One region of the Candidatus Photobacterium acropomis genome, then DNA from elsewhere that is predicted to be linked to it. Evidence: riboswitches for the same ligand, from Rfam matches in the RefSeq annotation. Region 1 holds a riboswitch; the other holds the start of a gene.
The links. A riboswitch is a leader RNA that binds a small molecule or an ion and turns the genes downstream of it on or off. The one in region 1 is predicted to bind lysine.
Positions count from the first base shown of each region.

Region 1 (8,409 bases):
GTTTATGATTGCTGTGGTTGTGGTGTATTGGAAAAAGAACCACTCCGCCAACGCTAACCGTACTGTTGATAGCTTTGATGGCATTGATGAAAACGATGCCGCTGTTCCCAGTCTGTTGCTGTTGTCTTATCTTGCCGCGTTTATTATCGCTGCGGTGTTCTTGGTGCTTTATCCCGGTATGGGAAATTGGCAAGGGTTGATGAAATGGCAATCCACCAACGAAGCAGAATCAACAGCCCCTACTTCACTCCAAGCCCAAATAGCTCAAGTGGGTGACGAGAACTCAAGTTATGAAGATTTGAGTCAATCCCCTGAAATCGTCAGTGCTGGTCGCGCTTTATTTCAAACCCATTGTGCAGCTTGTCATTTAAATCAAGCTCAAGGGCAACTGCATTTCCCTAACTTAAGCGATACAGTTTGGCTGTATGGTGGCAGTGACGAAGCGATACATCACTCCATTGTTCAAGGTCGTAATGGTGTTATGGCGGGTTGGAAAGATATTCTGACTGAAGAAGAAATTGAGCATGTCTCTTCATATGTTGCTTCACTTGAAAAAAATCGCATTATCGCGGAGCCAGCGGTCAATCTTGAGCTTGGTAAAGCGATATTTGATGCTAACTGTACCGCTTGTCATGGCAGTGATGCGAAAGGTAATCAAGCATTAGGCGCACCTAACCTTACCGATAATATTTGGCTTCATGACGGCAGTATTGAAGGCATAAACGCCACCGTGACCTATGGCTTAAATAACGTCATGCCCGCTTTTGAAAACCAACTCACTAATGATGAAATTCAAGCGCTTGGTGCTTATATTCGTCACCAAGGTAACGAGCAAAAAAATAAGTTAGCAGAGCTCAATCAAGACATGGTTAGTAAAGGGCAATATCTAGCTTACGCAGGTGATTGTATTGCTTGTCATACAGGTGAAGGTGGTGAACCTTTCGGTGGTGGTTTAGGTTTCTTAACTCCGTTTGGTACGCTTTATTCAACCAATATTTCAGCTCACCCTACCTATGGTATTGGTGACTACACTTATGAAGAGTTTTACGACGCACTGCATAAAGGTAAAGGGAAACACGGTTATTTGTACCCTGCAATGCCTTACTCGTCTTATCAATATGTCACCGATGAAGATACTCAAGCGTTATGGGCGTATATGCAATCGCTTAACTTTGTAAATACCCGTAATAAAGAAAATAAAATGATGTTCCCAAGTAACATTCGTTTGGGGCTATTAGGTTGGAATATTGCCTTCTTAAACACTGCACCACTTGAATATCCCGATGATATGACCGAACAATGGAAGCGTGGTAAATACCTCACCATGGGATTAGGTCACTGTTCGGAATGTCACACTCCACGCAACGTAGCGCAAGCTTTGATCGAAAAAGAGCTATTTCAAGGTAATTTAATTGATGGTTGGAAAGCCCCTGATATTACTGCAACAGAGCTATATCAAGACCGTTGGGATGTAAAAACATTAACAGACTTTTTAAAAACGGGTCATTCCGATAAAGGAACCGCATTTGGTGGTATGGCGGAAGTAGTACAAAACAGTACTCGATTCTTAACCGAACAAGACGTCGCTGCCATTGCGGAATACTTGATCACCGGTGATAAATATAACGAGTTAAATAGCTCGGTTCCTCAGCTTAATCCACCAGGATTTGGCGATCTCGTTCCCGCCAATGTTGATATCCAAACCGTTGAGCTAAAGCCGTTAAGCAGCAACGATCCTGAAAACGAAGCCAAACTGTATGGCGTATATGTTCAAACCTGTGGCGCATGCCATGGTAAAGACGGTAAAGGCCGAAAAGGTATCGCCCCTACACTGCTTAACAACGGGATAATTATGCACAGTGATCCTTACGATACCATTGCTGTTACCATTCGTGGTTTATTGCCAAACTTTATGGAACAAGACACCAATTTCATGCCTATGAGTAGCTTTAACTCGGTGATCAGTGATGCCAACTTGGCAAAACTGATCAGCTTTGTGCGTGCGAAATTAGGTGATCGTACCGTGCCCGTTACCCCGCAAGAAGTTTCAGATGTGCGTAAGGCATTAGTTGAAGGTGGTTACGCTGGAAATATTCACAGCATGACACCACCAGAAGCTAACGAGCCAAATAGTTTAACGGAATAAGCGGATATCTAAACAGTGTACAGTTTCATTATCTGCTTAACATTCCATCAACAGTAATAATTTTTACAATTTTTATGCAATTTTTCACTGCTTTATATTGCCTCTGTAAAATTTATAAGTATCATCAAATTTCAATCCTTTGAGTAGAGGCGCGCTGCCTATTAGTATCCAGATGGAGGGTGACACCTAAGAAGTCTGGGGAAAGGAGTCGGCGCCGAAGTCATTGTTGTGTCATCAACAGTGGCTGGGTCTGCATTAAATAAGTGCAGAACTGCCATAGTTTACGTAGTCTATGGAGCGCTACCCTAAGGGATATGCAGAAGTATATTTTCTACAGAAATCTGTTTCTCTATCCTTTCGGTAGATCTCCACCTAATATAGGTGTTTAAGAGATCCATGAATCTAGTTCAATATTCTGATTCCATTTTATCAGTTGTCCCTGCATTACTAGCTGTTATTTTAGCTATTGCTACCCGTCGCGTATTGCTATCGCTTGGTCTTGGCATTGTTGCTGGCGCAATCCTTCTTAATGATTACAACCCGTTATCTGCGCTGAAATACATTGTTCACCAAGTTGTTGGCCTTATTTGGTCTGACGGTGCAGTAAATAGCGGCAACGTGAATATGATTATCTTCATGTTGTTACTAGGCGGTTTGATCAGCCTAATGACAGCAACAGGTGCAACCCGCGCATTTGCTGAATGGGGTTACCGTCGTTGTAAAGATCGCCGTAGTGCAAACATGCTAACGGGCTTAATGGTTTTTGCTTTCTTTATTGATGACTTCTTCCACAGCTTGTCTGTAGGTCCTATTTGTCGTCCTGTGACTGACCGTTTCAACATTTCACGTGCGAAACTGGCTTACCTACTGGACTCAACCGCAGCACCTGTTTGTGTCATTACACCTATTTCATCTTGGGGCGCATACATTATTGCGATCCTTGGCGGTATCTTAGCAACGAACCATATTACTGATATCAGTGCGATTTCATTGTTCGTTCAAATGATCCCAATGAACCTATACGCGGTATTCACACTTCTGATGGTTATCGTGGTTATCTTCTTCCAACTAAACATTGGCCCTATGCGTCAACACGAAGCGTGGGCAGAAGAAGGCAAGCTATGGGACGAATCTAAAGGTCATCCAAAAGGCTTAGAGATCACAACAGAATCTTCAGGCAAAGGCACAATGATCGACATGGTTCTGCCAATTCTAACGCTAACGGTATCAAGTGTTATCTTTATGGTGATCAGCGGTGCTGACGTTCTAGCCGCTCGCGGTGAAGGATTTAGCCTAATTAAAGCCCTTGAGCATACCGATCTTGGTTCGTCGCTGGTTAACGCTTCACTATGTAGCCTTGCCGTTTCAATGGTATTAGCACTTCGTTTGAAGCTATCACTAAAAACATGGCTAACCGCTGCACCACAAGGTGTTCAAGCAATGATGCCAGCTATCGTTATCCTAATGTTCGCATGGACGATCGGTACCGTAGTAAGTGACATGAAAACAGGTCTGTACCTAGCGTCATTAACCAAAGGTGGCTTCCCTACTGAACTACTACCTGCATTAGTCTTCGTTCTATCTTGTGCGATGTCTTTCGCAACAGGTACAAGTTGGGGTACGTTCGGTATCATGTTGCCACTAGCAGGTGATATGGCGGTAGCAAGTGATGCTCACCTACTAATGCCTATGCTTTCTGCGGTACTTGCTGGCTCTGTATTTGGCGATCACAGCTCTCCAATTTCAAGTACAAGTATTCTGTCTGCAACAGGTGCTGGTAGCCATCACATGGATCACGTAATGACTCAGCTTCCTTATGCTATTACTGTGGCATTCGGTGCGCTATTGGGTTACCTAACAATGGGTATCATGTCGTCAACTATCGCTGGTATTGGTGTGAGTGCACTATGGTTCCTTGCATGTTGTACGATCCACCTACGTCGTCACAGAAAATACCAACAAGCGGTAACAGCATAAGCTAACCGTCTAAATTCAAAATAAATTAGAGAACTCCCCGTTCGTTTTATCCTGTAATTGCTTTATGCTTAGGATTAAACAACGGGGATTTTTTACATCAAATTTAGGAAAGAAACATGGAATACTTACACACAATGATCCGCGTGAGCGACCTAGATGCATCACTGGACTTTTACTGTAATAAGTTAGGATTAGTTGAAGTTAACCGTAAAGAAAGTGAGCGTGGACGCTTTACCCTTGTGTTCCTTGCCGCACCAAGCCAAGCAGAAGCAGCAAAAGAGACAAAATCACCGTTACTTGAACTGACTTACAATTGGGATCCTGAAGAGTACACTGGCGGTCGTAACTTTGGTCACTTAGCATTTGCGGTTGAGAACATTTACGAGTTATGTGCGCATCTGCAAGATAACGGGGTTGTAATCAATCGCCCACCACGTGATGGACACATGGCGTTTGTTCGCTCCCCTGACGGTATTTCCATTGAACTGCTACAAAAAGGTGACGCACTTGAAGCGCAAGAGCCTTGGGCATCAATGCAAAACCAAGGCGAATGGTAATAAACGATTATTGCTACTTGTCAGTGCTAAAGTACTGACAAGTGGCTTTTCAAGAAGTGAGGAAATCAAGCTATAAAACAATAATGCCTAGCTGACTTAATAGCTGCTCTTGTTGCCAATCACAAATTTTCACTCCTTGTAGATTCACTCGTCGAATATCAACCCCTTCCAAATCTACATGACAAAGATCTGCTCCTTCAAACATGCATTGCTGCCAATGCTCGGAAGAAAACTCACCTCGGCTAAGATCAGCGCCTTTCAAAGATGTGGCTAATAGGTTTGCCCCATTCCAACGGTTTTCAAACAGCTCGCATTGCTCCAGCTTTACATCTTCAAAATTGCTATAGCGTAAGTTACAGCCCGTAATATATGCCGAGCTAAAGAAGGTATTTTGGGTGATGTAATTAGAAAACGACGCATACTGAAAGTCCGCCCCTTGCAAGTTTGATTCTCGCATTTCAATGCCAAAACACTGCGCATGACGAAAGTTAGCTAAAGATAAATTACAATTTTTAAAACTGGCATCCTTTAGTTTGGCATAAGAGAAATTCACACCATCTTCTGCGCCAGCTTCAATAAAGCTGCAATCAATGAAACTTGCTTCAACCAAATTAGCCCGAGAAAAATCACAGCGATAGAATTGACAATTCTCAAATATCGCTTCTGATAAGTCAGCACCAGAAAACGATTCATCTTGATAGCACTTTGCGGTGATATGCATGGTTATTCTCTATATTTCATCAACAAAAAAACGCTGTTACTGAGCACTCAATAACAGCGTTTTTAATTTTACATCAAAGCCAATAAGCTAATTAGTTAGGTACATCACAGTTAGACACTGCTGATGGTACTTGCTTGATCTCTTTAACTTGGAATGTGTTTTGTAGGCTATGGAACACTTTAGCACTGTAGTAATCACCATTATCAATACTGAAAGTAATGAGGTAATTCATACCTGCAACCACCTGTTGACGCACTTCGTAAATTTTACCTAACTGGTGATCACCAGAAATTGCTTTAACAGCTTCTTTTGCCGCTTGTTCTACTTCAGGAGTGATTTTGCCTTGGGCCCAACCACCAGCAATTGCTTGAGTAAAATCACAACCAGTTTGCACATTTGCCTCTTTTTTTGTTTCGTTTTTTGCAGAGCTACACGCAACTAACACAATTGAACTTAAAGCGATCAGTAAAATTTTCTTTTTCATTTTCTTGTCCTAATACATAACCTTTCTATATATATGACCAGAAAATGTGATCAAACGCAAACAATTTTGTTTAAAACATCATTTTATTGCTAACAAAAGCCAAAAACGCAACTTTATTTGCATTTTAAATGACATACTTTCTATACGACTCTTGGTTAATATCTTCAATCTCAACCGTTACACAAATATCATTATGGAACATGGCTGCTACTTGATGAAGGATCACCTCAGCTAGATTATCTTTTTGCTTTGGATCTCTCCCCGGCAGTACTCTTACCGTAATATGGACAAAGGGTTTCTCTGTTGTTCCTGTTCGATAAAACTCAAAAGGGATTGCACGTGTTTTAATGTCTTCTTCATCAAACAGACCTGAACTAAACGTCGCATAATGGGTGGTTGCCATTAGTTCATTTACGTTGATCTCATTCTCAAGATCTTTGGCGTACTCAATAATGCAATGCGGCACAACGATTCTCCTTTCTATAGATAGAATACCGACGTAAAAACACTAGCACATATCAAAATGAGAACTCGTAGCGAGATCTGCTTTTTGATAATAATCATTATTAAGTACTGGGTTATTTCAGTTTCTGTGACTCCGATTGAAAATCTACAAAATAGTCACATGTGACAATGTCACCTATTTTTTAGAAGGTTAGCACCTTATTAGCTGTTAATGTCCAATGTGCGAGATCATCTAAAGTGCCAATTTCACATCCTTCAATCAACAACTCTTTCGATAAGCCACGAGCACTACAGCACGTTTTACATAATGACACTTCACTCCCCTGCGCTAAGGCGATTTCAACCATTTGCTGAATATCATAACCTTCAACCGGATTTTGCTTCTTCATCGCACACATAACCGCATCAGACATTAAAAATAGCTTAATTTGTGCTGCTTGTTCTTCTTGCTCATTCAGCTTAATCGCTAAACGTAGCGCATTAAACGGACGCTCTGAGCCATAAGGTGCATCATTGATCACAATTAAAATGGTTTGCATAACATACTCTTCCAACAAATAGTTTCGACTGGAAATATTGTCACACAAAAGTTGAGGTAATTATAGAAATCCTGATTAAGTATGAATGGCAAATAACAATGAATATTTAAGAATAAAGATCACATTTTCAGTACGTAACCAGAACACAAAAGCTCACTAAACGCCCAACTAGCGCAAATAATTATCGCAAATTCAATTTATATGCATATTCTGCTATTAACCGTTGAAATAATTTGGCACATTACCGCCTCAGTTGGTTTACTGCTTGATTTCATCCAGCTGTTGTGTGTTTAACTTCTAGCTAGAGAACATCTAATGAGCCATCGTCTCCAACTTACCCATGCCCCATCAGTCCTATTTCTGTTTGGCTTATCTGGTGCAGGTAAATCCTATGTCGGTGATGTTATTGGGGCTCATGATGACTGGTTTGTTTACCACGCCGATGATGATCTTACAGATGAAATGCTAGAAGTTATCCAAGCAGAAAAACCTTTCACAGAAGAAATGCGTGATAACTTTTTTGAGCGCATTAGCGATAAGGTTAATCATTTCCGTACCCTATACCCACGAATTGTTGTTACTCAAGGTGCTTACAAGAAAAAGCATCGTGATTTCATTCGTAATAACATTAGTGATATTGAAATGATCTACGTGACAGCAACGGACTCGCTGATCCATCAACGCTTAGAATATCGCCTTAACGGTATTTCAAATGCCAGTGCTGAAGCCATTAAGCATATTTTTGAAGTACCAGATCCATCGGTAAAAACTATTTTCAATTACGAAGGTAAGTCTTCCATCATTGAGCAACTTAATTCTTTTTATAGTAAAGAAATTGCTTAACATCAGCATATTATAATGCTTCTAAAGCAGTAAATAGTGGACTATATATAATCTAGCGAATGTAATTGATTTTACTATTCAAAGTGAAACAATTCGTTCATCACGTTTCTTTATACTCTCCCTTAACCATATGCGCTTTTTAGCATAAACTTATCCTTGTATATGATGTACTCATAATAAGGTGTCTATGTGAATGGGTTAAAACCGTATCTTGCTGTCATCTTTGTTCCCTTAGTGGCAATAGTGACGATTATTAGTCTTTATTTTTATCAAAAAGACAGCATTCAATTAACGGAACACATTAAAGAGAATGAGCTCAGTCAATTAGAGTCTCTACTGCACCTAACTAACTTACATCTCAATACTGTCTCTGAAGACTTAAATAGCCTCACCTATCAATTACAACAAGCCCCACTACATGAACCTTTACGCGTATTAGAAAAAGCGCGTGTTCTCAAGCAATTTAAAAGCATTCTTATCAATTCTGACTTATACGAATCTATTCGACTGATTGATTATAAAAATACCCAAGTGTTATTTTTACGAAAAACAGAAAATGGTTTTTTTATTGATTACAACGAGAGCATTACTGATAAAGAGCAATTAAAGAACATTGATCACACTTTCTCGTTAAAAGATAAGAAAAGTTTTATTAATAAAACAGGTAACACAATTTC
Region 1 is NZ_CP131609.1:2,291,168-2,299,576, forward strand. Features, by position in the region: gene ccoP (cytochrome-c oxidase, cbb3-type subunit III) at 1-2,146, shown strand, start outside; lysine riboswitch at 2,283-2,457, shown strand; gene Q7657_RS17465 (Na+/H+ antiporter NhaC family protein) at 2,543-4,123, shown strand; gene Q7657_RS17470 (VOC family protein) at 4,240-4,680, shown strand; gene Q7657_RS17475 (Qnr family pentapeptide repeat protein) at 4,751-5,401, opposite strand; gene Q7657_RS17480 (cystatin domain-containing protein) at 5,493-5,885, opposite strand; gene Q7657_RS17485 (5-carboxymethyl-2-hydroxymuconate Delta-isomerase) at 6,010-6,351, opposite strand; gene Q7657_RS17490 (DsrE/DsrF/TusD sulfur relay family protein) at 6,533-6,889, opposite strand; gene Q7657_RS17495 (hypothetical protein) at 7,205-7,732, shown strand; gene Q7657_RS17500 (bifunctional diguanylate cyclase/phosphodiesterase) at 7,922-8,409, shown strand, end outside.

Region 2 (8,409 bases), 1.5 Mb from region 1:
TACGTTCTTTGAAATCGCCCATCATAAATTAAATGGCGCAACGACTGGGACCCCAGCACCGTACCGTGAGATCCAAGATCTAGAGCATTTTGATAAAGTTATCGACATAAACCAAAGCCCAATAGGTCGTACCCCGCGTTCAAATCCAGCGACTTATACGGGGATTTTCACCCCAATCCGTGAGCTATTCTCTGGTACTCAAGAAGCACGTTCTCGCGGCTATAAACCAGGGCGATTTAGCTTTAACGTTCGTGGTGGTCGCTGTGAAGCATGCCAAGGTGATGGTGTTATTAAGGTTGAAATGCATTTCTTACCTGATGTTTATGTGCCTTGTGATGCTTGTAAAGGGAAGCGCTATAACCGCGAAACGCTAGAGATCCGCTATAAAGGTAAAACCATTGATGAAGTGTTAGAGCTCACGGTGGAAGATGCTCGAGAATTCTTTGATCCGGTTCCCGCTATTGCAAGAAAGTTACAAACCTTAATGGATGTTGGTTTATCGTATATCCGTTTAGGTCAAGCTGCGACAACATTATCTGGCGGTGAGGCACAGCGTGTGAAATTGGCCAAAGAGTTATCTAAACGAGATACTGGTAAAACGCTTTATATTCTTGATGAACCAACCACAGGTTTACACTTCCACGACATTCAGCAGCTACTAACGGTACTGCATAAACTGCGTGATAAAGGTAATACTATCGTGGTGATCGAACATAACTTAGATGTAATTAAAACGGCCGACTGGATCATCGATCTTGGTCCTGAAGGCGGTAGTGGTGGTGGTGAAATTATCGCAACAGGCACCCCAGAAGCTGTGGCTAAAGTGAAGGGCTCACACACAGCAAGGTTCCTTAAACCGCTGCTAGGTTAGACTATGAAAACACGTTAATATATTAAAACAGGCTGATATTGATCAGCCTGTTTGCTTATTCATACTCAGGAACAACCATGACAGTGTTACAACTCGAAGGCACCAGACTCGAGCAGAAACGGATTTCAAAACCCTTAGTACGCTATTTTCTTGCGACAATTGGGATCATCTTTATTGTTGCAATGCACTATTTCCAACATAATCCAGGCGGCTCAGGGCTTGAGCTCTCATTTAACGCTGCAGTTTGGATCCCTTTTAGCTTCGCTATCTCTTTTGGCTTACTTGAAATTTGTCGCCAACAAATCTGGCGTTATTCTCGTCTGACACTTTTGCTATTTGCTTGCTGTGTACTGCTAACTCTCCCTGTTTTTTATCCTAATGCCGATGCTGGTGCAGCGTTTAATCGCTTGTTTACCTTGTGGGCTGGATTTCTGTTTTTTGTCAGCTTGCAACAGTTCGTGTTCACTCACCAACAGCGCCAACGTTTGTTGTGGTTTATTTTACTCGGTGTACTGATTGAAGCGGTGTTTGCGTGGTATCAATACCTTTGGATCCCAGCAAAGAATCCTATCGGCTACGACACTATCGCTAACCGACCTTATGGTATTTTTCAACAACCGAATGTAATGGCGAGCTTTCTTGCAACAGGTTTAGTGATTGGCACTTACCTGTTAGCACGTATTCCGCTATATCGTGGTAAGTGGTCATGGCTACATGTCATATTACTCATAACCCCTGTCCTCACTATTCCGATGTTAGTGGTGTTGAACTCTCGTACCGGCTGGTTAGGTGCAATTATTGGTGTAGCACTAATGCTGCCATATTTACGTCGCTTTGCTGCCAAACAAGTACAACGCTTATGGTTATTGATGATTGCATTAAGCTTGAGCCTTGCTTGGAATATTTCATCAACTGAAAACTGGGCACCAAAAGAAAACAGTACCAGTTTAGAAAGTTTGAGAGCAATCCATTTCCCACAAGCCTATGAGATGTTTACCACTAAACCTCTCACTGGTTATGGCTATGGAAAGTTTGAAGCTGCTTACATCACTCAAACTGCGCTGTGGCACAATGAAGATCCAACACAACACGCAGGTGTTCCAAGTTTAGATCACCCACATAACGAATTACTTTTCTGGGCAGATGAAGGCGGTATTGTGCCACTTATCGGCTTATTGCTTGCTGCATTTGCGGTAATGGTAAAAATAAGAAAAGCGCCTAATGGCACCCAGTTAGCCTTAATAGGATTATTTTTCCCTATCGTATTGCACACACAATTAGAGTACCCGTTCTACCACTCTTTAGTTCATTGGCTGAGCTTTATCATCCTTATTTTTTGGGTTGATAACCTCACAGCGAAATACCATAAACGCTCCCTACAATACGTATTAGGATTAAAAGTTTTCGCACTGATCACTCCAATTTTCATTTCAAGCTTTATGGTAACAACGCTGTATTCTGGCTGGCAGCTCACCAAGTTTGAAACAACTCGACCTGTAAACATCGACTATCTACTTAAGGTGAATAACCCATGGTCGTGGAAAAACCGTTTTGATTGGGACTTACAACTTACCCAACTGCAACTTGGTATTGGTAGCGATAAACCAGCGCTGATTGAAGACTATATTCAATGGGCAACCGAAAAAGCCAAAGCGTGGCCGCGACCAGCACTGTATCAAAACCTGATCCTTGCTTACGATGCCCTCGGCAACAAAGAGCAAGCATCACAAATCAGAGATGAAGCGCTGTTCTTATTTCCTGATTTAGATTTTGAGCAGCAAACCAGCCAAGCAAATACAACGTCTGCGGCGAAATAACCATAAAAAATGGCTACCCACTCGGTAGCCATTTTTATTTACTCATCAATAGATTATTTCAATGTGGTTTCTAGCGCTTTTAAGCACAGCGCAACATTTTCACTTCTTGCACCATAGCCCATCAAACCGATACGCCACGCTTTTCCAGCCAACGCACCTAATCCTGCGCCGATTTCTAAGTTGTAGCGTTGCAACAATTCATTGCGAACCTCAGCATCATCAACACCGTCAGGAATATAAACAGCATTGAGTTGTGGTAATCGTGACGCTTCTGCTACCACAAATTGGATTCCTAATTTTTCAAGTCCTGCTTTAAGCTCTTCATGGGCATTACGATGGCGCTGCCACGCATTTTCTAAGCCTTCATTATGCAGCAGTACTAACGCTTCATGCAGCGCATATAGACTATTTACAGGTGCGGTATGGTGATAGCTACGCTTGCCTTCACCACTCCAATAACCTAATACTAAACTTTGATCTAAAAACCAGCTTTGCACTTTGGTTTTACGTTGCTGGATTTTATCAATCGCTTTTTGGGAAAACGTTAACGGCGATAACCCCGGCGTACAAGACAAACACTTTTGACTACCAGAATAGACCGCATCTAATTGCCATTCATCCACCAGCAATGGCACACCACCGAGAGATGTCACCGCATCAACGATGGTTAAACAATCATGTTTACGGGCAATTTCAGCCAGTGTTTTCGCATCACTCAATGCGCCAGTTGAAGTTTCCGCATGAACAAAAGCGACAATTTTAATATCAGGATTATCTTGTAATGCTTGCTCAACAAGATCGGGAGATACTGGCGTCCCCCATTCATTATCAACCACAACTGCTATACCACCACAGCGCTCAACATTTTCACGCATACGCTCGCCAAAAACACCATTACGGCACACTAACACCTTATCGCCAGGCTCAACGAGATTAACAAAACACGCTTCCATCCCTGCACTGCCCGGCGCAGAAACAGCAATAGTGAATGGATTTTTGGTTTGAAATGCATATTGCAGTAGCTGTTTTAACTCATCCATCATGCCGATAAACAAGGGATCTAAATGGCCTACCGTTGGTCGACTGAGTGCTTGTAATACTTGCGGGTAAATATCTGAAGGCCCCGGCCCCATCAGTGTTCTATGTGGCGGAATAAAACTGGTAATTGTCATTATTTTGCTCCGTAAAGTCATAGTCCCTATAGATATTTTTTGTATGGAACGGGTTGCTATCGTTTTAAGAGTATTAGAGCCTTTTCATTGACGCAAGAGTCGATGTCGCATCCCTTACGCACAGTTGCTTAATTTTAAATGTAAATTATTTGTCACATAACATTTGACAAAAGGGTTACAAATCTTATTCAATGAGATGATAATTTATTCAAGCTTTTATGTGCTTGTATAGGGTTACAGCAATACGGAAGAGGAGCGTTACCTAGGTATCATAATGACAGGGCCCCACCCTATAGCCATTATGAGAGGGAGAGTAACGCCGAGGTATGACTTATTCGGGGATTAAGTTATATCGGCTATGAAGGTTGAATCCTTCTAGCTGTCACCACGCTCAACAATGAATGTGGTGGGGAGCTTCTGGGTAAGTGCACTTAATTCACTTCTCACGCTCTCCTGACAGGATGTCGGGAATACTCCCAGACAAATAGCCTACCTTATAATTTGTTTATGATTCAGGGAGAATATAATGGACTACTCTACAGCAAATTCAGCACCGCCATCATCAATCACTGTTGCCAAATTTGGTGGCACTAGCGTTGCAGACTTCACCGCAATGAGTCGCAGTGCGGCCATTGTTACCGCAAATCCGGCAACAAAAATTGTTCTGATCAGCGCCTGTTCTGGCGTAACGAACCTTTTAGTTGAACTCGCTAATGGTGTCAGTAATGCTGATGAACGTCAGCAACGATTACAGCAACTGACACAAACACACCAAGATGTGCTTGATCAACTTAAGCAACCATCAAGTATTCAAGATGCGATTTACAGCCTACTTGATAACGTAGCAACACTTGCTGAACAAGCCGCTGTTGCAACATCTGCACAATTAACCGATCAAATCGTGAGCCACGGTGAGCTGCTTTCAACCTACCTTTTCACGCAAATTTTAGTTGAGCTAAACGCGCCAGCAGTACGTGTCGATATTCGTCCAATTATGCGTACCGATGATCAATTTGGAAAAGCAGTACCTCAGCCAGAGCAAATTAAACAACTGGCGGAAACACAATTATTACCATTGCTTGAAAATAGTATTGTCGTTTCACAAGGCTTTATCGGCTCAAATAGCCAAGGGATCACGACAACTTTAGGTCGTGGTGGGAGTGACTATAGTGCCGCATTAATTGCAGAAGCCGTCAGTGCATCCACCCTTGAGATCTGGACTGACGTACCGGGAATGTACACCACCGATCCTCGTATCACCCCAGCTGCACAACCTATTAAAGAGATCAGCTTTAGTGAAGCCTCTGAAATGGCAAATTTTGGTGCTAAGATCCTTCATCCATCAACCTTAGTGCCAGCTATTCGCCAGCAGATCCCTGTCTTTGTCGGCTCATCAAAAGCACCAGAGCAAGGTGGTACATGGATCCGCAAATCGGTAGAAGATGCACCACTATTTCGAGCATTAGCGCTACGTGCTAACCAAACCATGGTGACACTCACCAGCCTGAATATGTTCCATGCTTATGGCTTCTTAGCCGAAGTATTCCGTATTCTCGCTGAGCACAAAATCTCCGTTGATTTGATTACCACATCAGAGGTCAGTGTGTCACTCACCCTAGATCAAACCGATACGGGTGGCGGTGCACCAACACTTCCACTTAAAGCTGTTGAAGAGCTAAGCCAATTATGCCGTGTCGAAGTTGAGCAAGGTTTATCACTGGTTGCACTCATTGGTAACCAAATGAGTGATACTAAAGGCTCTGCAAAAGATATTTTTGGCGCACTAGAAGATCATAACCTGCGTATGATTTGTTACGGCGCAAGCCCACACAACCTATGTTTCTTAATCAATGAAGATGAAGCAAAAGACGTCGTTCGTACATTACACGCCTCTTTACTGGAATAACCCATTCCAAGCACACAAATCTTAAATAAACAAAAAGGCGCATTAAGCGCCTTTTTTATTCATATCGATTTAGGAATTACAGATTTGGCCCAAGCCATTTTTCAGCTTCGATCAAATCCCAGCCTTTACGATCAGCATAACTTTCAAGCTGATCTTGTTGGATCTGCGCCACCGCAAAGTAACGTGAATCAGGATGAGAGAAATACCAACCTGATACGGAAGCGCCAGGGTACATGGCATAACTGGTAGTTAATGACATACCAATATTCTCTTCCACCTTCATCAGCTCCCACAACGGTCCTTTTTCAGTATGCTCAGGGCAAGCAGGGTAACCCGGTGCAGGTCGAATACCTTGGTACTTCTCACGGATCAAATCTTCATTTGATAAGTTTTCATCCGCTGCATAACCCCAAATTTCTTTACGCACTCGCTCATGAAGGTATTCAGCGAACGCTTCTGCTAAACGATCGGCAACGGCTTGGATCATGATGGCATTATAGTCATCACCTTGGGCTTTATACTCGTCCGCCAACTCACGCTCACCAATACCACCTGTAACCGCAAAGGCGCCAATCCAATCGAGTTTGCCCGATCCTTTTGGCGCAATATAATCGGAAATACAGTAGTTAAAGCCTTTAGGTTTCTCTGTTTGCTGACGCAAATTATGCAGCACGGTGGCAACTTCGGTACGTGATTCATCGGTGTATACTTCAATATCATCCCCAACGCTTGCCGCAGGGAACAAACCACACATACCACGCGCTTTTAATAAGCCTTCGTTCTCAACACGATCAAGCAACTCATTAGCATCAGCAAATAAACGTTTCGCTTCTTCACCCACTTCTTCATGTTCAAAGATCTTCGGATATTTTCCTACTAACGACCATGTCATAAAGAATGGCGTCCAATCTATATAATTACGTAGTGTTGCAATATCAAAGTCATCGAAAACATGAATACCCGGTTTAACTGGCACTGGCGGTGTATACGCATCCCAATCAATCGCCACTTTATTAGCACGTGCTTTTTCTAAAGTAACAGGCTTAGTACGTGGACGCTTACGCGCATGCTGTTCACGTACAATGTCATAATCAGCTTGCAGCTTTTCAACAAACCCCGGCTTCAATGTATCTGATAACAATGAAGAGCACACACCTACCGCACGTGACGCGTTATTTACGTATACCACAGGCTGATTGTAGTTCTGCTCAATTTTCACTGCTGTGTGTGCTTTAGAAGTGGTAGCACCACCAATCAATAATGGTAGATCAAAGCCTAAACGCTCCATCTCTTTGGCAACATGCACCATTTCATCCAGTGATGGAGTGATCAAACCCGATAGACCGATAATGTCGACGTTTTCTTCTTGAGCAACTTTTAAGATCTTTTCGCAAGGCACCATGACACCAAGATCAATGATCTCATAGTTATTACACTGCAATACCACGCCAACAATGTTCTTACCAATATCGTGAACATCGCCTTTTACTGTTGCCAATAAGATCTTCCCGTTCGATGAGCCAGCTTGTTTTTCAGCATTAATAAAAGGTTCTAAATGGGCTACGGCTTGTTTCATTACACGGGCTGATTTCACCACCTGTGGTAAGAACATCTTCCCTTCGCCAAACAGATCACCGACCACGTTCATGCCATCCATTAAAGGGCCTTCGATCACCTCTAACGGTTTAGTCGCATTTACACGAGCTTCTTCTGTATCTTGAACAATAAACTCAGTGATCCCTTTAACAAGCGCATGTTCTAAACGCTTTTCTACCGCCCACGTTCGCCACTCAAGCGCAGATGCATCTTCTTCTTTGCCTACACCTTTATCTGCATATTCAGCAGCAATATCTAACAGGCGCTCTGTTCCATCATTACGACGGTTAAGCACCACATCTTCTACCGCTTCTCGCAACTTATCTGGAACGTTATCGTAGATCTCAAGCTGGCCTGCGTTAACGATCCCCATATCCATGCCGTTTTTGAAACAGTGATAAAGGAACACAGCGTGAATAGCTTCACGGACATAGTTATTGCCACGGAAGGAGAAAGAAACATTAGATACGCCACCCGAAATCATCGCATACGGCAGATCTCGTTTAATATCAGCAACGGCTTCAATGAAATCCACCGCATAGTTATTGTGCTCTTCAATACCTGTAGCTACAGCGAAAATATTCGGATCGAAAATAATGTCTTCTGGTGGGAAACCAACTTCATCTACTAAGATACGATAGGCTTTGGTACAAATTTCCAGTTTACGTTCACGGGTTTCAGCCTGACCGACTTCATCAAACGCCATCACGATAACCGCAGCACCATAACGACGGATCAATTTCGCCTGCTCAACAAATTTCTCTTTGCCTTCTTTAAGCGAAATGGAGTTAACAATCCCCTTACCTTGAATACATTTCAGACCAGCCTCAATCACTTCCCACTTAGAAGAATCGACCATGATTGGCACTTTAGAAATTTCTGGCTCAGACGCACACAGATTTAAAAATCGTACCATGCACGCTTCGGCATCAAGCATGCCTTCATCCATATTAATATCGATGATTTGGGCACCATTCTCGACTTGCTGGCGTGCAACATCTAATGCTTCGTCATATAGCTCTTCTTTGATCAAACGTTTAAAACGCG
Region 2 is NZ_CP131609.1:766,178-774,586, reverse strand. Features, by position in the region: gene uvrA (excinuclease ABC subunit UvrA) at 1-871, shown strand, start outside; gene Q7657_RS10320 (PglL family O-oligosaccharyltransferase) at 949-2,688, shown strand; gene Q7657_RS10315 (pyridoxal-phosphate-dependent aminotransferase family protein) at 2,742-3,860, opposite strand; lysine riboswitch at 4,101-4,285, shown strand; gene lysC (lysine-sensitive aspartokinase 3) at 4,387-5,766, shown strand; gene metH (methionine synthase) at 5,843-8,409, opposite strand, start outside.
Region 2: another riboswitch for lysine. It lies ahead of lysC (lysine-sensitive aspartokinase 3); the one in region 1 lies ahead of Q7657_RS17465 (Na+/H+ antiporter NhaC family protein).